One region of the Idiomarina sp. 28-8 genome, then DNA from elsewhere that is predicted to be linked to it. Evidence: predicted binding sites of a transcription regulator. Region 1 holds the regulator's gene; each other region holds the start of a gene.
What was found. The regulator FliA, encoded in region 1, starts transcription of late flagellar genes. The targets are predictions, from matches to a motif close to CTAAAGNTNNNNNNNNNNNNGCCGATA.

Region 1 (7,000 bases):
AGGCTGATACTGCGGGTTGAAATGCCCGCCTGGGCAACCGCCTGTGGCATTCCGTATACAACGCAGCTAGCCTGATCCTGAGCCCAGATAGTCGCGCCCTGGTCTTTCAGCATACGTGAGCCATCACGCCCGTCTGCTCCCATGCCGGTTAAAATCACGCCCAGCACTTTGCCCATATAGGTTTTCGATAAGCTGGCAAAGGTTAAATCGACACTCGGCTTATAAGTAATGCGCCCGCTAGTGTCATCTTTTATTCTTAGTCTTGCGCTACCCGGGCGGCCTTCAACCATCATCTGTTTGCCACCTGGCGCTAAATACGCGGTTCCGGCTTTTAGCACATCACCGTCTTCGGCTTCTTTAACATGCACCTGACACAGACCATCCAGACGCTGTGAAAAGGCCTTGGTAAAAGCCGCAGGCATGTGTTGGACCATAACAATAGGGTAAGGAAAATTGCCGGGCAATTGAGTGAGTATTTTTTGCAATGCGACAGGGCCGCCGGTTGAAGTTCCTATCGCCAGTAATTGATAAGCCCGGTTTATTGTTAATGCGCCAGCCGATGTCGCTGTCCGCGCATCACTTTCACGCTGACTTTGCAGTTCATTATTGCGTTGCCGGATACGATCCAGCGCCGTAGCCGGTTCTGACGGACGTTCGGACTGCTTCGCAACAGGCGGCGGTGTTGATGGCCGCGCAGACGTTCGACTTACCGGCTGCCTCGCAATCGCTAAAACGCGATCCTGCAGAGTTTTGACTGCCTCGTCGCGGTTACGGGCGATATCTTCAAATTTCTTCGGCAGAAAGTCCGCGGCTCCCGCCTCGAGTGCGTTCAGCGTTGCTGTCGCCCCCTCATGAGTCAGCGAGCTGAACATCAAAATAGGACAAGGATTGCTGCTCATAATGGCTTTAACCGCATCAATACCGTTCATTACCGGCATCTCAATGTCCATGGTAATAACGTCCGGCTTAAGGGTCCGGCTTTGCTCTACCGCTTCTTCGCCATTATTCGCACTACCAATCACTTTAATGTTGGTATTGTCTTCTAAAATCTCAGTTACCCGGCGCCTGAAAAACGCCGAGTCGTCTACCACGAGAACTTTTACAGTCATGAACGGTTTGTCCCGTTATCTTTTGGCGTAATACTTAAGCATGCTGGGCACATCAACTATCAGAGCAATACCACCATCGCTGGTAATTGTTGCTCCGGCCATTCCTGGCGTACCCTGCAGTAACTTATCTAAGGGTTTTATAACCACTTCTTCCTGACCAATCAGTGCGTTCACCACAAAGCCAACTTGTTGGTTACCAATTTGCACAACCACTACATGGCCTTGTTCTTTACGACTTGAACCATCATGGTTACGGACTAGCCATTTTTCCAGGAAGAACAACGGAATCGCCCGGTTACGTACAATGAGAGTCAACTGACCGTCTACGGTATTGGTGCGCTTCATATCCAGGTCGATAATTTCGCTGACAACAGCAAGCGGCAAAGCAAAAGTCTGATCTTTTACGGCCACCATCAGCGTCGGCAATATTGCCAGAGTCAGTGGCACTTTAATCAAGAGCTCAGTACCTTTACCTAACTCTGAATTAATTTTAACGCTACCGTTGAGCTGACTGATTTTGGTCTTAACCACATCCATGCCAACACCACGACCGGAAATATCCGAAACTTGTTCTTTGGTCGAGAAACCTGCCGCGAAAATCAAGTTATAAGCATCTTCATCGCTTAACCGTGCAGCGGAGTCTGCGTCCATAATGCCTTTTTTAACGGCAATACCTCTCAGTTTTTCAGCGTCCATACCGGCACCATCGTCTTTAATCGACAGCATAATATGGTCGCCTTCCTGAGACGCCGATAAAGTAACGGTTCCTGAGCGCGACTTACCATTTGCTTCACGCTCATCCGGCATTTCGATACCATGGTCAACAGAGTTACGAACCAAATGCACCAAAGGATCGGCCAACGCCTCAACTAAGTTCTTATCTAAATCGGTTTCTTCACCGTACATCTCAAGATTAATTTCTTTCTTCAGGCTACGAGCCAGGTCACGGACAACCCGGGGGAAACGACCGAACACTTTCTTAATTGGCTGCATCCGGGTTTTCATCACTGCGCCCTGCAAGTCACCAGTGACAACATCCAGGTTGGAAATAGCTTTGCCCATTTCAGCACTGTCTGACTCGTCAGAATTACTCAGGCTCAACAGACGGTTTCTGACCAGTACCAGCTCACCGACCATATTCATAATTTCGTCTAAGCGCTTGGTATCAACCCGCACAGTAGTTTCAACTGGAGCAGGCGCTGGTGCAGCTGGCTTTTTATCTGCAGACTGAGCCGCTGCTGGTTTCGCTTTAGGCTCTGATTTCGGCTCTGGCTTAGCTTCTGGCTTAGATGCTGGCTTTGCCGCAGGTTTTGGCTGCGCTTTGGGTTCAGTTTTTTCCGGCGCAGGCTCGTTAGCCGACTTATCACCTTTCGGTGTCGGTGCTTTGCCACTGCCATGCAACTCGTCCAGCAAGGATTCAAATTCGTCGTCTGTAATCTCGTCGTCTTTTGCGGGCTCTTTCTGCTTTTCTTGTTTTTTCTCAGCACTTTGAGGCGCTTTCCCGCTACCATGAAGTTCATCCAGTAATGACTCAAATTCATCATCTGAAATTTCATCACTGTCTTCATTTACCTTGGGTTTGGACGCCGCTGGCTTATCTTCTTTTCCGGGACCTTTGCCTTCACCATGCAACTCGTCCAGCAAAGCTTCAAACTCATCGTCCTGAATTTCGTCAATGCTCTCGCTGCTGCTTTCTTCAGCTGCAGGTTCTGGTTCCGGAGCTGTTTCCGCGGCAGGTTCGTCTTTTGGAACCTCTATAGGTTCTTCGTCCTCAGACTCTGGTTCACTTAACTTATGCAATAATTCCAGTAACTCGGGTGAAGCTGCTTCAGGATCTTCTTTAGCGCGCACCTGCGCAAACTGAGTATTGATAGTATCCAAAGACTGAAGAATCACGTCCATCAAGTCGGAAGTGACAGTACGTTGACCATTACGCAGGGTATCGAATACGTTTTCCGCACCATGACAGGTATCAACCAGAGCTCCCAACGACAGGAACCCGGCACCACCTTTAACCGTATGAAAGCCACGGAAAATAGCATTTAACAGGTCTTTGTTTTGCGGATCATTTTCCAGTTCAACTAGCTGTTCAGACAGTTGCTCGAGGATCTCTCCAGCCTCGATCAAAAAATCCTGCAGAATGTCTTCGTCCATATCAAAGCTCATGCGACTGATGCTCCTAGAAACCTAAACTGGACAACAAATCGTCCACTTCGTCTTGTCCGCCAACCACGTCATCGCGTTGATCAGCATCGATAATTGGGCCTTCGGCATGGGCTGCATCTTTCTTAGGCGCAGACCCTGCTTTTTCCGCGTTACGACGTTCTTCTTCTTTACCAAATATCTTCAGCAATTCAATCAAGTTCTTTTCAACGTCTTCGACCAATTGAATAACCCGACGAATAACTTGCCCGGTAATATCCTGAAAATCTTGCGCCATAAGCACTTCAGTCATTAACCCATGCACTTGAGGCATATTTTCACCACAGCGCTTAAGTACGTCATCGACCTCATGACATAAAGACTTGAATTCATTTAACTGAATATCGTTGCTCATTAACCGGTTCCAGGCCGGCATCACTTTCTCGACACGATGATGCATATCGTCTGCGAGTGGCAGACAGGCTTCTACAGCATCCATGGTGCGGTTCGCGGCGTCTTCAGTTTTTTCAATGACATACAGCAGACGATTTTGCGCGTCCGGAAGATCATCCTGCGTCATTTGCACAATGCGAGGGTCAACCTGAAAGTCCTGGAGCGCTTCGTGGAGGTCTCTTGTTAACTGGCCTACAGAGGTAAACAACTTGTCATTACGACGGTTGTAAACATCTTCCAGTAATTGGTTAGCCTGCTGCTGTTTCCCGTCTTCCAGCAAGGCTACTAATTCCTTGGCTTGCTCCAGAGAAATATCATGGGCGTTATCAGACATAGTCGTTCGCCCTTTAGCTGATTCGTTCGAAAATCTTGTCGAGCTTTTCTTTCAACGTTACGGCTGTAAATGGTTTTACAATGTAACCATTTACTCCAGCTTGAGCTGCCATAATGATCTGCTCTCGTTTGGCTTCCGCCGTTACCATTAACACCGGTAAATGAGCCAGATTATCGTCTTTGCGAATTTCACGCAGCAAGTCGATTCCCTGCATACCCGGCATATTCCAGTCGGTTACGACAAAGTCGAAATCACCGTTCTGCAACATGGGCAATGCGGTATTACCGTCATCGGCTTCCTGTATATTGGTAAAGCCAAGATCACGAAGTAAGTTCTTAATGATTCGTCTCATTGTAGAAAAGTCGTCCACAACGAGAATTTTCATATTTTTATCCAAAGCACCCTCCACTGAGGCTCTCGATTACAACCAAAGTTTATTCAACCCAATTTTGCATTCGCGACTTCAGTCGCAACATTGCCTGACTGTGAATTTGACTGACTCGTGATTCACTCACGCTCAGCACTTCACCTATCTCTTTTAAATTCAATTCTTCGTCATAATACAACGAAAGCACCAAAGCTTCACGTTCTGGTAACGAAGATATTGTCGAAACCAACGCTTTATGAAACGCAGCATTTTCAACATCTCTTTGTGGTTCATAAGCTGAACCCGTTACCTGCTCTGGCATGATAGCATCTTCTGATACACCAAGATCTTCAATACCAACAATTCGTCCCGTGCTGACATCCCGCAAAATATGATGATATTCATCCATACCCATATTCAGCTTTGCGGCCACTTCCGTGTCTTTTGCATCGCGTCCGGTTTCATTTTCAACCTGACGAATGGCTTCCAGTACGCGTCGATGATTACGATGAACCGAGCGCGGAGCCCAGTCACCACGACGAATTTCGTCCAACATAGCACCACGAATGCGAATGCCGGCAAAGGTTTCGAAACTGGCGCCTTTACTGTTATCAAAGTTACGCGCAGCTTCTAATAAGCCAATCATGCCTGCCTGGATCAAATCATCCACTTGCACACTGGCTGGAAGTCTAGCCATCATATGGTGTGCAATACGCTTAACCAGCCCGGTATGCTGTTCAATAATAGCATTTCGATTGTCAGCAGTGGCGGCATAAACGGCAGCTTTATTCATTGGCAACATCCCGCTTACTCTCGTTATCGGCAGAAGTTATCAATTGTTCAAGAAAAAATTCTAAATGCCCGCCGGCTTGAGCCGGAACAGGCCAGTCAATGGCTTTCTTAGCCAAAGCTTTTATCGCTAAAGAAGCCGGCGATTTTGGGTAAGCCAGTACCATAGGTTGTTGTTTTCTAACAGCTAAACGCAAGTTGTCATCAAAAGGTATAATCGCGGCAAGCTCTAAAGCAACGTCTAAAAACCGATCGGTTACTTTAGTTAATTTATTGAACAATACTTGTCCGTCGCGCAGATTTCGTACCATATTGGCAACCACCTTGAATTTAAACAGGCCCTGCTCCCGGCTCAATACTTTTATCAGTGCATATGCATCAGTAATTGATGTGGGTTCATCACAAACCACTAATAAAACATCCTGTGATGCTCTGGCAAAGCTGACAACGGTATTACCAATACCCGCTGCAGTATCGACAATTAATACGTCATAGTTCCCCTGAAGCTGGCTGAAGGCTCTAATTAACCCGGCGTGTTCAGATTCGCTCAAGTCCACCATAGAGCGCGTTCCCGATGTTGCCGGAACAATTTTGATTCCCGCCGGGCCTTCAATCAGAATATCCTCTAACTCGCACTGCCCACTCAACACATGAGACAGGTTGCGCTCAACCCGCAGGCCTAACATAACATCGACGTTAGCCAGACCTAAGTCGGCATCCAGCACTAATACTCGTTTGCCCTGCTTTGCCATTGCGATAGCCATATTCAGCGACACGTTGGTTTTCCCAACGCCGCCTTTACCACCAGTTACCGCAATAACTTTTACTTTCGATTGTTTCATTCTTCGCAGACCGCTTGCTTGATCCATCGGGCGTATCTCTTTTCTGACTAGATTGATAACAGCTTCATATTATATTGACTCATTCAGCGAGAAAACGCCTCATTCCAGTACGATTTTGGCACGTCTGACACTGAGGAACAAATGCTTTTATCAAGCAGGCGCTCGGCCTCGGCAACCATAAAGTTCGCATCCGCTACCCGAATGTCTTCAGGCACTTGCTGGCCATTTGTTAAATAACCAACCGGTAAGCCATGTTCTATAGCTACGCTGATACTCTCACCTAAACTTAAGCATTCGTCCAACTTAGTGAAAATACAGCCAGACAAAGGCAGTGCTTTAAATTGCTTAACAGCATCCATCAGCACCTGGCTTTGTGATGTTGCAGACAACACCAGGTAAGGACGAATCCGCAATCGTGAATTCTGAATAAGCTGGCTTAACTGTTCGTTCAAACGCTTGTCGCGTTGACCCATGCCTGCCGTATCAATCAAAATAAGACTTTTTTGACGTAGCGCAAGTAATGCATCTGCCAGTTCCTGTGCATTTTTTGCCACTTTGACCGGACACCCTATGATACGACCATAGGTTTGTAATTGTTCACTGGCACCAATACGAAAGGTGTCGGTGGTAATTAAAGCCACTTTATCGGCACCATGGCGTTGCGCATAACGAGCGGCTAACTTCGCAATGGTCGTGGTTTTACCGACACCGGTAGGGCCGACTAAAGCAACCGCTCCACCGCGCGTCAAAATGTCGTCAGAGGTCGTATTCAACTGACCTTCTAATAAATGTAGAGTCTGTTCCCAGGCTTCGTCATCTGATCCGCCTTCAGGAATAAAACAGGCAATCTGATCGGCAACTCGCTCGCTCAAACCCATATCCATTAACCGGTTCATCAGCATAGAGCGGGTTGGTTCTTCACGATCCATTTCTTGTTTCATCAAACCACTTAACTGGTGTTCCA
Region 2 (7,000 bases), on a different contig from region 1:
TGCCTTCCCAGCCGGTTTTTGCTCGCAAAATCCACTTCCGCTCAGCTTCAACAATCATCAGATCTTTTATCAACCGTTGATGTTCTACCGCAAAAGGCTGTTCGTTAAGGTAGAGCCTTTGCAAAAAATCAATCTGTTCGTTGGCAGAAATAGCCAACTTCCCATCCAGCCAATAATTACGGATATCGTCAGACGGAGCTGCATTTCCATAATCAATGCGCTTTAAGTAGTCTTTCGCTTTTTCCGCTCCAATACCTTCCGCAAACTGCTGATAAACCCAAACGGTTGAGTTGCGTATAGCCGAGCGCAGGTTCTGGTCACTATTGTGTCCGGCAAAACTGCGTTCCACTCCATCCCACTTAAACACCTCAAACTCGTCCTGAACGACGCCTGCATCAAGGGCAAAAAGCGTGTGTGGGATCTTAAATGTTGACGCAGGTGAAAACCGTTTTGCAGCTCTTTCTTTATCGAACACAAATGTCGTCTGATCATTTTCACGCCCATCGACTACGACAATAGTGCCCTGAACTTCATATTTTTCGAATACGCTTCCCCAATCAGAGCGCTCCTGAGTCTCCGCACACACGGGAACGGCAAAGCTCAATATAAAAAGCATGATTAAGCTAAATTTCATGTTGTCTCCAAAAGGTCTGGCGCTACGTTTTGATTCTATGGCTTACTTTACTGGCATCTGTGGAAATGGTGCTTCGACAGTCCTTAGGTTCCACAACTATTTACTACACCATAGCCAGCAAGAGTACCGCAATAAAATTTACGTTACACGAAAGTGACGCTGGCCGCTCGGGCGGCTACACTGTGCATTATTACTCGCTTTAACGGAGGCTCTATTATGCACGGCAGCTCACTTGGTCAATTCGGCAACTATCTGCGAGAAAAATGGGCCTCCCCGCGTCGCGTTCGGTTCTGGCTGTTGGTACTGATTATTCTCTACACCTTGCTGGGCTTTTTTGCCCTACCCTGGGTAATCCAGTACGTTGCGGTGAATACGGCTAAAGAAGATTTTGGCCGTGAGTTGCGCATAGAGTCGGTGCAAACCAACCCGTATACACTAACGCTTAGAATGAATGGCGTTGCGCTAAATGACAAAGATGACCGGCAGTTACTTGGCTGGGGCAATTTGTTCGTCAACCTGGAATGGTCGAGCATTATTGACCAAACCTGGACTTTCGAAGCAATTCAAATAGACAAGCTAATAATTCAGGAAGAACGCTTTGCTTCAGGTGAAACGCGCTTCTCACGTCTTGCCGCCGATAGCTCTGGCCCGGAATCGGAGAAAAAAGAATCAGGGAAAGAAGAGCCTGCGGAAATGCCTGCCTTACGCATCAGAGACTTTAAGTTGGAGAACGGTGTTCTGCGTTTTGCTGACAATCTAAAAGACGTAACAGCTGCTGACGATGCCGAACCCAAACAGGTGTCACTGGCTCTGCAGAACATAGGCCTTTCCGTAAAAGATTTCACCCTACAAAATGACGCGAGCTTCCCGCTGCGCCTGAATGGTCAGCTTACAAAGGGCGGTAAACTCGCCTTCAACGGAACTTTTCAATTATTGCCGAGCCCAGCTCTGGAAGGAAATGCCGAAATTAACGAGTTGGCGTTTAAGCAGGCAGCCCCTTACCTGCAGCAATTTATGAACGTGCAGCTTGAAAACGGAACACTGACCCTGAATGGGAAAATGAGTACCAATGCACAACAACCTTTTGCTTTTAAAGGCTCTGCCAGCATTAATACACTGAACATCAAAGAAGCCTCTAACGACGAGACTCTCCTTGGATGGGATAGCCTTAAAACCGAACAGTTTGATTTGAACATAGCAAACAACGAGATTGAAACAGCGCCCATTGTCGTTAAAGGCTTGTCCGGTCGGGTGGTCATTAACCAGGACAAAACCACTAACTTCGGACAACTTGTCGTTGATGCGCCGGCCGACACAAAAGACGATACGAGTAAAAGCGAGGAAACCAAACCGTTCGGTATCACTATAGAAGGTGTTGAGCTGTCTGACGGCGACATTCAGTTTTCCGATAACTCTCTGCCGCTGCCCTTCTCTACAAGTATTCACACACTAAGCGGAGAAGTGTCTACTTTGAGTTCCGATTCGTCTGAGCCGGCACGGGTGAAGCTTGAAGGCGAAGTTGCAGAGTATGGCCTGGCACAGGTAACCGGCACCGTTCACGCCTGGCATCCAACGCGCCAGACGACTGTTAATGTCAGATTCCGTAACCTTCAGATCCCTGAATACTCTCCTTATACCGTGAACTTCGCTGGCCGAAAAATAGCAGACGGCACGATGGATCTTGATCTCGACTACACCGTTAATGAGGAAAAGCTAGACGGACAGAATAACTTGGTGCTACATGACCTGAAACTGGGCGAAAAAATGGAATCCAGCGACGCAATGGATCTCCCCCTGGACCTCGCCATTGCATTGCTGCAGGACAGCGACGGTGTCATTGACCTAAATCTGCCGGTAAGTGGAGATGTTGGCAACCCGCAGTTCGACTTTGGCAAAGTTATCCAACAGGCCGTTGGAGACGCTATTAAGTCTGTCGTTACCGCACCTTTCAGCTTTTTAGCTAACCTTGTGGGCGCGGACTCAGAAGAAATGGGTAAAGTTGAGTTTCCGGAGGGACGTACCCATTTGCTCCCTCCCCAGCGTGAGCGCATTGCTAAGCTTCGCGAGGCCCTCAATGAACGTCCTGCTCTGGCTCTCGAACTAGCCGGTCCATTCAACCGGGCTTTCGATGCTCCTACTCTGAAAGAAGATAAAGCGGTGAAAGTTTTACGACAACGTCTGGCGGAAGAAGGAAGCGAGGTAGAGGAGCCAAGCCTGACAAGCGAGTCAAGTCAGGCCGCTATGGAGGCAATATTCTCCTCTCATTACCCGAACACAGAACTCGAAGCCCTGAAGGACCGCTTCACTGAAAAACCAAGTGAAGCATCCAATGAAGAGAAATTCGACGCTCTGGCCTATCGCAACCACTTAGCTGAAAAGGTTATAGCAGCGCAGTCGATTACAGATGAGGAGCTCAAAGCTATCGCAAATGCACGTGCAGAGGCAGTGCGTGATGCTTTGGTCAACAATTCTAAGAGCGGTATATCTGCTGATCGGGTACGTATTAGAGAGCCTCAGGAAGTCGATTCAGTAGAAAGCGAACGCATTGCCATGGAACTAGCTGTTACAACGGATTAAGCCGCTCACGTGGTTGGAGCACAGCAATATTCGTCAGCAAGGACGCTGTCGGTAGAACTGACATAATAACCGGTAAACCTCGGGCATGTGCTCTTTCATGTTCTGTGGATCTTCAAAAAAGGTTTCGCTACATACCGCGAAAAATTCAGCCGGGCTGGTTAACGAATAGCCATCAAGCGGTAACGGCCTATGATGGATAGAATCACTCTGCAACCTCTCCCAGGCCGCAGAAAAAATATCGTGCCATTCGCCGGGCTTCATATCCGGATGCATCGGCGGCGCACCGTTAGCACCATCGCGCAACATATCGAGTTTGTGGGCAAACTCATGAATAACGACATTACTAGCCTTTCCATGACGAGCATGAGGCCCTGTTTGACATACCGACTGCCACGATAAAATAAGCGGACCACGCAACCATGCCTCCCCACTTAACCCCGGGCTTTGAGGGTGAACAACGCCGTCGTCGCTACGATACGGACGATTAGGAACAAAGTCCCCTTCGTAAAGAATAATGGTGTATAAATGATCGTACCAATCTAACCCAAGGTGCAGAACAGGTACGCAGGCCATGGTCGCTATTTTTAGGCACATCGCATCGGTGAACTGAAAATCCCCGCCTGATGCAAAGTTTTTACGAACCAGAAAACGGAACGCCATATCTCGCAGTGCATCGCGCTCCGCCCCTTGATAACGAGCCATTACCGGCCAGTCAGCTACCGCGGACTCCCACTCACTTATCGTGAAACCCATTTTTCTAATGCGTCTATTCTCAAACCAATTGCGTAATCGCTTAAACATGGCGTCCTCGGCGTTGAACAGAAACGCAATAGTGAAATTGATTAACTACTTGGTTTCGCAATAGTTTGCACTCCTTTCCCTGAAAACACCCAGCCGCTTAGGCCGTCCTGGTTAATCTGAATGGCCATAAAGTCTTTGCCGTATCGTATACGTTTAACGTCATGGTCAGTTCCGGCCGGAACATCGAATACAACGCTGCAACCCGACTTATTAGGGTAGCCACATTCCCAGTTGCTGTATGCCGAGACAGCTTCCGTAATTTTTACTTTATTGCCGCGATCACTAGCAATATCGGCAGCCCATAGACCCAATATCACCAGGCAAATAGCGATGATTATTCCAATACTCAGTTTCATTGCCCACTCTTTAATTCAACGACAAACTCATCGAGAGACCTACCCATATCGAAAACACCAAAGTCAAAATCAACGTAGTAGACAGTACCAACAGAATTTGTAAAAAGCACGTTATCGCCTAAGGTGACGGCAAAAGGGCTGAGCTCCATGCCATTAAGGTAGGGCTTGTATGCATTCGCAATCTGCTCTTTGTCTTTCTGAAGAATTAGCTCAATAATTTCCAGGTTTCTATCCGGTATTTTCTCGGCAAGCTCCCGATACAAAGACACATCAATAAACTTTCCTACAATATCTGTGTTGTGATCAGGGGGAGCCAAAAGTTTGTCCTTTGTATTCCATAGAGTCGAAGGGAACTATCTTACCTGTTGAAATTAAAAAATTGCCAGCACCTTTACTTAACTTGATGACTCTTTATATCAACAATTCAAGGGTTAGGTGCTGAACTCATCAAAAGTACTTAGCAGACGTCTATTCGGGGGGAGCAAAGCGCCGAGGTTAGTCCTCAGCGCCGCTATCAGACTCTTCTGACTTGGTCGCCTGTTCCAGCATTTTTTCGCGGAAACTGTCCAGGCCTTTCATTACTAAATCGTAGGTTTTGTCGACACCACTTTCGACTTCGCCTTCATATGCTTGTAAGCCTGTAAGAATATTTTTGGCGTCATCAAAGCCTTTTTCAATACCGCCAGTAATAGCTTCCATGAAATTATTCAGAGTGTCTTCTTCCGATTCGCCCGGGTTCATCTCCTTGTAACGACCATAAAAATTGGTCGCAAAAGAAACAATGCGATCTGCCGTGGCCTCGGGAGAAGTATCAACGCCGGAATCGTAAATTTTCTGCGTGGCATTTTTGCCCATTACCGGTTCCAGCTCAGCGTTAATGCCTTCCAGCGCCGTTTTGTACAATAAGCTGAGCGAATCATTATTACTGTTCAGAGATACCCGCTCGTGAGCGCGCAAAATGCCAGCATTGTTTGCCTGCTTAGACTGCGCTGCCATCTCTTTCATACTGTTGCGGTTGTCGTCAGTTTTTGCGGGGCTATTCTGCTTGCCAGAGCCCGTTACGGAGGTGCTATTACCTGTAGTAATTGACATAATATTGCTCCTGAAAAGTTCGGCTATAGCTTGATTTTAGTATAGCCCGTAACTTGTTAACGGCAGCTACTGGTTAAAGTTTAATCTTTTTCCACAGCAGCATTGACCAGCCCAAGTATGCTCATTACTAGCTATTAATAACCACTTTCTCAGCATTTGGAAATAACGAGCCAGCTCGGTTAAACACCACGTCGGTATGTTTTTTCGACAGCGTGATATCAATTGCATTTGAGCTCTGATTGAAAACAGTCACAATTCTGTCAGCTTTCTGAATACGAGCTACCTTGTGTTTGTTAATGAGTTTCCCCAGAGACGGCACGACCCTGGCCAAAGGAGTATGAAGAATCCGTACGGAATCTCCCGTTTCTTGCAAAACATGTTCGGGATTATTTAAACGCGATGAGCGAAGCATAAAAAGAACAACAACTAATGAAAGCGGCCCTAATAAGCTTAGTAAGTAAAAATACTCCATTCGATACTCCTTTTCTTTTTGTTGCCTTCATCAGACAAGCTATCAGCTACAGATTGAAGAAACGAGGCAAGGCAGATGCCGCTTACAGCTTCAAGATCCCTCTCTTCCATTTTCCTGACAATCACCAAAACCTCCGGAAGTTTAATACTGCTGCGAGTAGCAAAACGGCAATTACGGTTATAAGGGTTGTCATAATTTGTTATCTTCTAAAAGACATATAAAGCGCATACTGTCATAAACCACACAACTGAGAGTGCTAAAACTGACTTTAGGTTAGCTGAACTCGCATTCGTTTTTATTAGAATATAACCAGAATATAGTGCAGGAACTACAGCCAAAAAGCCGCCAACGCAAAATCCCATAAAAAAACCAGCAATTTGAGCCCAACCGTCACCAGTCAAACTTACTACTAGAAAAATAAGCACGGCCAGCGCTACGGATGCTATGAGTAAGTTGAAAGACAGTTTTTCCGCCCGTTTAAGATCCATTGAATTCAATAATAGCTCCTTAACTCATAACCTTTGAACATACGGGTGGACACTTAGTGGACATTTAGTAATCAAGTGGTAAACAACTCCCGAAACAAGCGCTCTGACTCTTTTAATCCTTCCTCGGTGAACACAACAGACTTTGCCTTACCGACCGGGTTACCAATGAGTCCTTTTTCGTGAAGTCGGTTCATTGCATCCCAGTCAAAAGACTTCCAAGCCCGACTGTCATCATGCAATGCTAGATATAGCAAAGCCAAAACGGACTCATCGATTTTATCTTCGTCAATTGCCATAGATCATCCTCCAATGATGGCTTTGTTTAATGGAGAACTTAGCGGTTTCCTATACGGCTTATCCGAAAAAACAACAAAACTCATCTTCACTTACAACTTTAAAAACTTGGTCAATTGTTTTTACCTGGCTTTTAGGCTCGTAGGCATGCCACTTTAAATCACTCCGCATCCAGTAAATTTTCCAAACACCCTGACTGCGAACAAAGGTAGATTTTGCGATATCCAAATTCTGATATTCAGATGGATTATTCCAAACTGGTCGAGTTTCAAAAATATAAATAGAT
Region 3 (7,000 bases), on a different contig from region 1:
TACCCGGCAAACGCTTTAACCAGTGCTCACCAACCAGTTCGGCAACCGCATCAAAATCGGTTAATGGCTGTTCTATAACTTCGGCAAACCAGGAAATACCGGGGGTGTTTTGCAGAATCTCTTTGATTTCACTACGTACCTGAGAGTCGTCGCCATCAGCAGAAACTTCGATGCGATCCCATAGCCACTTGACGTATACCGAGTCGTCAACCGGAGCCAGTATTTTACGCAGGTTATTAGTCAGTACTTTACCGTAACGCTTACGAACAGAACGGCTTTTAATGGTAATTTCAGCGTGCAGGCGAACAACAAACTTCATAGCAAAATCGTCAAGTCTTTAGGAAAGTGGGCAATTATACGTGTCATGCCCGGCAGAAACCAGCGCTCAGTCGATAACATCAACCGGGTCAGATTCTGCCGCTTTACCTTGCATGACGGATATTTCAACACGACGGTTTCGCTTGCGGTTTTCTTCCGAGTTATTCGGCACCAATGGCTTAGTATCGGAATAGCCCATAACCACCAGACGGTCTTCGCTAAAGTCGTCTACTTTCAGCATTTCTTCCGCAACCGCAACCGCCCGCTTACTGGAGAGATCCCAGTCTGATGAGTAGATTTCCGATACCAGCTTTTCATTATCACTATGGCCAGAAATAGTGACCTCACCCGGAATATCTTTCAGTGCCCCGGCGACCTGCTGAATAATAGGCCGGAACTGCGGCTGTAAAAATGCCGAGCCTTCAGGAAATGAGCCTTGTTCACGTATGCGAATGATAATTTGTTGACCGTGCTGCTCAAGCTCAATAGTACCGGCTTTAATCTCATTCTCAAGCTGCTGCTCGATACGACGCATAAGCTCCTTAGATACCTGCGTCATAGCCTCAGTGTTTTCCGCTTCTGCCTCTTTTTCGTCATCCGCGCTGTCGGACTCCTGACCGCCCCGCTCAGTTTGCTGACCACCGGCAAAGTCGGATTCACCTTCCTGGAACTCGAGCATCTGCTGCGTCATTTCCACGGTCTGCTGCTGGATAGTTTCAATGGGCGTTGGCTCTGGCCGCCCGGGACGGAACTCCTGAGCGATAACACTGGTACCCTTAGGAATGTCTTTCACTTCAATTTTATTCTGCACGCCTAAAGCGTACTTCATTGAACCGGCTATTTGCTTAAACTTCAGCACGTCCATTTCCGAGAAAGCCAACAAGAGCACGAAGAAGCACATGAGCAAAGTCATGAGATCGGCAAAGGTTGCCATCCACATGGGCAATCCCGGGGGCGGACAGTTGCAGTCCTCTTCTTCTTCGTCTCTGACTTTCTCTGAGGCCATAACTACTCGTCCTCATCCTCGTTACCAATACGCTTAGATTCAGCTAAGTAATTACGTAAAATACCTTCAATGACACGAGGGTTCTGACCATCCTGAATACCTAAAATGGCATCCAGTATCAGTTGCCGGTTCAGCTTTTCCTGTTCGGCCCGTAGCAATAACTTATTAGCAATAGGAATGGCAATAACGTTGGCTAAAAAGGCACCATAAAGCGTTGTTAACAAAGCAACGGCCATAGCTGGTCCTATCGCCTTCGGGTCATCCATATTAGACAGCATAGCAACCAGGCCAATCAGGGTACCAATCATACCCATAGCCGGTGCTACATCGCTCAGTATTTTAAATACCCGGGCGCCCTCTTCATGGCGGGCAAAGCTCATTTTTATGTCTTTAGACAAGGTTTGGCGGACAACTTCGGCATCGTGACCGTCAACCAGCATGTCTACGCCTTTGCGAAAAAATTTGTTCGGAATTTCCGCTTCTTCAAGTGCCAGGAAACCACCTTTACGCGCAGAGTCTGCCATTTCAACAGCAGTGTCGATAAGCTCTTGCGGGTGTTCAATTTTAAAGAAAAACGCCTTAACAACCACTTTCCCCGTACCCAGAAACTGGCTTAGAGAAAAGTTCGCTAAGGTTATAAATAATGAACCGCCGAATACGATAAAGAATGAGCGAGTATCTAAAAACAGACCAATATCCCCACCCAGAACCATAGCAACAATGACAAAGCCAACGGCACCGATAATTCCTACGAGCGTTGCTATATCCACTCAGCCTTCCTCCCCGATTTGAGTTTTCATTTATGCTGCTGTGCTCATTCTTAAACAATCGCGTCGCGCTTACAAGCGACATCTGTTCATCTTACACAGGAATAATGAGATCATCGGCTGACATTCCGGATTCTTTATCGGATAATTAACTTTCATTCTATTAGCAATGCGGCTCATCACAGATATTAAGGCAGACTCAGCTATGGCAGACGAACAGAAACAGCAATCCTTTGAACAGGCTCTGGAGCAGTTAGAACAGCTGGTTAATGAACTGGAACAAGGCGACTTACCGCTTGAGCAATCGCTGAAGAAATTCGAACAAGCCATTGCCTTATCACGTTCCAGCCAGCAGCAGTTGCAGCAAGCCGAGCAAAAAGTGACAACCTTGCTGGCCGAGCAGCAATCTGAAACTGATGAAAGCAATGGAGAACTGATGTGACGATTAACTCGTTAACAGCAGCAACACGAGAACAAGTCGATACCTTCTTAAAGCAAACGCTTGCGCAGTTAACCCTGAATTCGCGTCTGAATCAGGCCATGCAGCACGGTGTGTTAATGGGCGGAAAACGTATTCGCCCTTACCTGCTGATGACTGTTGCCGATATTTGTGGCGCTAATAAAAACGATGCTCTTAGAGCCGCCGCATCAGTGGAATTAATACACGCGTATTCGTTAATTCACGACGACTTGCCAGCAATGGATGACGACGACTTGCGCCGTGGTCAGCCGACTTGCCACATTGCTTACGACGAAGCGACAGCCATTTTAGCCGGAGATGCGCTACAGACACTGGCTTTTGAAGTCTTAACCGAAAACCGTATGGAACAATTGCCCAGTGAACGACAGCTGCAATTGGTTCAGGTACTGGCTAAAGCCAGCGGTGCCCGCGGAATGTGTGCAGGTCAGGCAATAGATTTACAGGCGACAGCTAAAATCCTCACTGAAGACGCTCTGGAGCAAATGCATTTAAGTAAAACCGGCGCGTTGATAACAGCCGCCGCCACTATGGGTGTGTTGTGCGGTAATAACAATTCACAACAATGGCGGAAAAAGTTTGAGCAGTTCGCTCATTACCTGGGGCTGGCATTTCAAGTACAGGATGATATCCTCGACGTAACAGGTAACACTGAAGCTCTGGGCAAACCTCAGGGTTCAGATACCGCGTCTGAGAAGTCAACTTACGTGCGTTTGCTTGGGATAGAAGGTGCTCAGCAACGCCTGCAAAACTTACACCATAAAGCACTACAGTCGTTAAGCGATATCCCTTACAATACAGACAGACTTGAACAATTTTCCGACTTGCTGTTAAAGCGGGACCACTAACTGAATGACTCAACAATATCCGTTACTTGATAAAATTAACTCCCCCGCTGACCTGCGCCGTTTACCACGAACGCAATTGCCGGACCTGTGCGCAGAAATTAGACAGTTTTTATTGACCTCAGTGAGCCAAAGCAGCGGCCACCTCGCGTCAGGTTTAGGCACCGTAGAGCTGACGGTTGCCCTGCATTATGTGTATCACACACCAGAGGATAAGCTGGTTTGGGACGTTGGCCATCAGGCTTACCCACATAAAATTCTGACCGGGCGTAAACAACGGTTGCACTCTATTCGTCAAAAAGACGGGCTTCACCCGTTCCCCTGGCGCGAAGAAAGTGAATACGATGTGCTCTCAGTCGGGCATTCAAGTACGTCTATATCAGCAGCTTTAGGAATGGCGGTCGCCGCACAAAGACAAAGCCTGCGACAGAAAGTCGTCTCTATTATCGGTGACGGTGCAATGACCGCAGGTATGGCATTTGAAGCCATGAATCATGCGGGTGATATAAAACCGGATATGCTGGTCGTGCTGAACGACAATGACATGTCTATTTCAGAAAACGTTGGCGCTCTGAACCATCATTTTGCCCGCTTATTGTCAGGTCGTTTTTATACCTCTTTACGGGAAGGCAGCAAAAAATTACTCAGCCCGCTCCCTCATATTCGCCATTTTGCCAGCCGTGCCGAAGAGCACATGAAGGGCATGATGGCGCCGGGAACTATTTTCGAAGAGCTGGGGTTCAATTACATAGGTCCGATAGACGGCCATGATGTCGATACTCTGGTCGACACGTTATCGAACATGCGCAGTTTAGGCGGCCCGCAATTGCTGCACATTGTGACGCAAAAAGGCAAAGGTTACCGACCTGCAGAAAAAGATCCTATTGGTTACCATGGCGTGCCAAAGTTTGATCCCAAAGAGTCCAGCCTGCCTGAGAAAGCACCGGGTATTCCCAGCTATTCTGAAATTTTTGGCCAATGGCTGTGCGATACCGCAAGTAATGACAAGTCACTTATGGCCATAACACCGGCTATGCGTGAAGGCTCTGGTATGGTGACCTTCTCACAGCAATATCCACAACAGTACTTTGACGTGGCTATAGCTGAGCAGCACAGTGTGACTTACGCAGCGGGCCTGGCTATTTCAGGACTGAAACCAGTTGTCGCCATTTACTCCACCTTTTTACAGCGTGGTTATGATCAACTCATTCACGATGTCGCCCTGCAAAACCTTGATGTGCTTTTTGCCATTGACCGTGCCGGCATTGTCGGTGCTGACGGCCCCACTCATCAGGGCGCTTTTGACTTAAGTTACCTTCGTTGCATACCTAATATGGTGGTAATGGCTCCCAGTAATGAACAAGAGTGTCTGGACATGCTAACCACAGGATATCAGTACAAAGGTCCGGCAGCGGTTCGTTACCCCCGTGGAGCGGGTGTTGGTCTGGAGCTTCGTCAGGGTAAAGTTATTGATATAGGAAAAGCTCAAACCCTTACTCAGGGGCAGAATATTGCTTTCCTTAATTTTGGTACCCTGCTGCCTGAAGTGGAAGCAGCGGCAGCCAAATTTAATGCCAGCGTTGTCGATATGCGTTTCGTAAAACCTCTGGACACCGCTTGTCTGGACCAGTTAATGACAACCCATTCGGTACTGGTAACCGTAGAAGAAAACGTCATAGCAGGCGGCGCAGGCAGTGCAGTGAGCGAATACATAGCCCAACACAAAGCAAGCCCGCAAGTGTTAACAATAGGCTTACCGGACGAGTTTATTAAACATGGTTCGCAAGGTGAAGTTCGTGCCGAACTGGGTCTGGATGCCGCAGGTATTGAGCGGCAGGTGAATGACTTTATTAAGAAAAGCTGAAGTATGACAAGGTCAGGTTTGCTTTAGCCCAGCAGACCTGACAACCACCAACCTAAATGCAGTAATACTGCCGAGAAAATCCCCGCCAGCACGTCATCCATCATAATACCGTTGCCGCCGCTCAGTTTCTTATCTGCCCAGCCAATTGGCCCGGGTTTCCAGATATCAAAGATGCGGAACAACACAAAGGCCGCCAGCAACCAAAAAGGCTCTACAGGCAGTGCGAACATGGCAACGGCATAGCCAACTATCTCATCCCAGACAATTGATGGATGATCATGGGCTCCCATGGCCTTAGCGGTATACTGACATATCCAAATACCGGCCAGCGTCATTACCACCAGTGCCAGCAGATATTCCCACCAGTTAAGTTGAGCTAACAGAAAGACAACCGGAATACCAATAAGGGTTCCAAAGGTACCGGGAGCTTTAGGAGCCAGACCTGAGCCAAAGCCTAACGCAAGCCAGTGTATGGGGTTAAACCATGAAAGTTTCGCATGAGACATGGGCTTGCGGCTCCTTAAGCGTCTTATTTAGTAGCTTCGTTCTGTGGAAAATGATTAAAGCTGCTATAACCTTCAGCCAGCAACCAGTCTTCACCATTATAGCGCAGCTGAATGTCACCGGACTCACCGTTCGCTACACGACCAATACACACAGGCCGGGTCTTAAGATGCGTGGTTAAGGTTTCCATACGCCCCCGATGTTCCTCGGGCAAGGTAAAGCAAAGCTCGTAGTCATCTCCGGCAGTCAAAGCCAAAGCCAGTGCGTCATCCACCTTAAGTGTTTCGGTTAACGCCAGTGACAGTGGCAGCTTTTCCAGTTCCAGTTGCGCCTGAGTGCCAGCTTCTGTCATTAAGTGTCTTAAATCGGCCAGCAGACCGTCAGAAACATCAATGCAGGAACTTGCGACGCCCCGCAGACTTTGGCCTAAAGCAACTCTGGGGGTGGGATAATGCAAGCGTTCTATTACCTGCTGCAAATGCCGACCGGTTGTGCTGACTTTATTTTGTGTAACCTGCAAGCCTAAACCCGCATCACCTAAAGAGCCACTGACATAAATCCAGTCGCCCGCTTTTGCGCCGGAACGCGGTATCGCGCTACCCGAAGGCAGTTGTCCGTGAGCCGTAATGGTTATTGTCAGCGGGCCTTTGGTTGTGTCACCACCAATTAACTGACAATCGTAATAACTGCAAATTTCATCCAGGCCACCACTAAATTCCTGTAGCCAGTCTTCATCCATACGCGGAAGCGTCAAAGCCAGATTAATCCAGCATGGCTGGGCGCCCATGGCGGCTAAGTCGCTTAAATTCACAGCAACACTTTTATGACCAATAGCACGGGGTGGCGTGGTCATATCAAAATGCACACCTTCTACCAGTGTATCGGTAACAATGACCAGGTCATGCTCAGGCATTGGTCGGACAACGGCACCGTCGTCTCCAATGCCCATAGCAACATCGCCCCGTTTTGCGGAGCGATGAGTGAAGTATTCATTAATAAGCGAAAATTCATCGCGGGGCATAAGTTACTGCCTGGTTGGGCGGAATGTGTCTACTGCTTTATCGAGTACGCCGTTGACAAAACGATGGCTTTCATCGGCACCGAAAGATTTAGCCAGCTCTATCGCTTCGTTAATAGCGACTTTGTATGGCACATCAACGCGCTCACGCAACTCGTAAGCTGCCAGCCTTAAAACGGCCAGTTCAATGGGGTCGAGCT

Region 2: a site for FliA is predicted at 5,518-5,544, ahead of RJ32_RS13595 (DUF5610 domain-containing protein). Genes of this name have one in related genera too.
Region 3: a site for FliA is predicted at 2,206-2,232, ahead of pomA (flagellar motor protein PomA). Genes of this name have one in related genera too.

What each region holds. Positions count from the first base shown of each region.
Region 1 is NZ_DF266790.1:81,735-88,734, reverse strand. Features, by position in the region: gene RJ32_RS05190 (chemotaxis response regulator protein-glutamate methylesterase) at 1-1,109, opposite strand, end outside; gene RJ32_RS05185 (chemotaxis protein CheA) at 1,125-3,275, opposite strand; gene RJ32_RS05180 (protein phosphatase CheZ) at 3,289-4,038, opposite strand; gene cheY (chemotaxis response regulator CheY) at 4,052-4,435, opposite strand; gene RJ32_RS05170 (RNA polymerase sigma factor FliA) at 4,473-5,198, opposite strand; gene RJ32_RS05165 (MinD/ParA family protein) at 5,191-6,063, opposite strand; gene flhF (flagellar biosynthesis protein FlhF) at 6,120-7,000, opposite strand, start outside.
Region 2 is NZ_DF266794.1:4,525-11,524, forward strand. Features, by position in the region: gene blaOXA (class D beta-lactamase) at 1-616, opposite strand, end outside; gene RJ32_RS13575 (DUF748 domain-containing protein) at 851-3,211, shown strand; gene RJ32_RS13580 (zinc-dependent peptidase) at 3,245-4,012, opposite strand; gene RJ32_RS13585 (hypothetical protein) at 4,054-4,368, opposite strand; gene RJ32_RS13590 (hypothetical protein) at 4,365-4,685, opposite strand; gene RJ32_RS13595 (DUF5610 domain-containing protein) at 4,864-5,460, opposite strand; gene RJ32_RS13600 (hypothetical protein) at 5,588-5,932, opposite strand; gene RJ32_RS13605 (hypothetical protein) at 6,139-6,429, opposite strand; gene RJ32_RS13610 (DUF6429 family protein) at 6,492-6,716, opposite strand; gene RJ32_RS13615 (DUF3024 domain-containing protein) at 6,775-7,000, opposite strand, start outside.
Region 3 is NZ_DF266792.1:137,348-144,347, reverse strand. Features, by position in the region: gene thiI (tRNA uracil 4-sulfurtransferase ThiI) at 1-319, opposite strand, end outside; gene RJ32_RS10890 (flagellar motor protein MotB) at 386-1,324, opposite strand; gene pomA (flagellar motor protein PomA) at 1,327-2,094, opposite strand; gene RJ32_RS10880 (exodeoxyribonuclease VII small subunit) at 2,297-2,533, shown strand; gene RJ32_RS10875 (polyprenyl synthetase family protein) at 2,530-3,417, shown strand; gene dxs (1-deoxy-D-xylulose-5-phosphate synthase) at 3,422-5,278, shown strand; gene RJ32_RS10865 (phosphatidylglycerophosphatase A) at 5,302-5,784, opposite strand; gene thiL (thiamine-phosphate kinase) at 5,808-6,803, opposite strand; gene nusB (transcription antitermination factor NusB) at 6,807-7,000, opposite strand, start outside.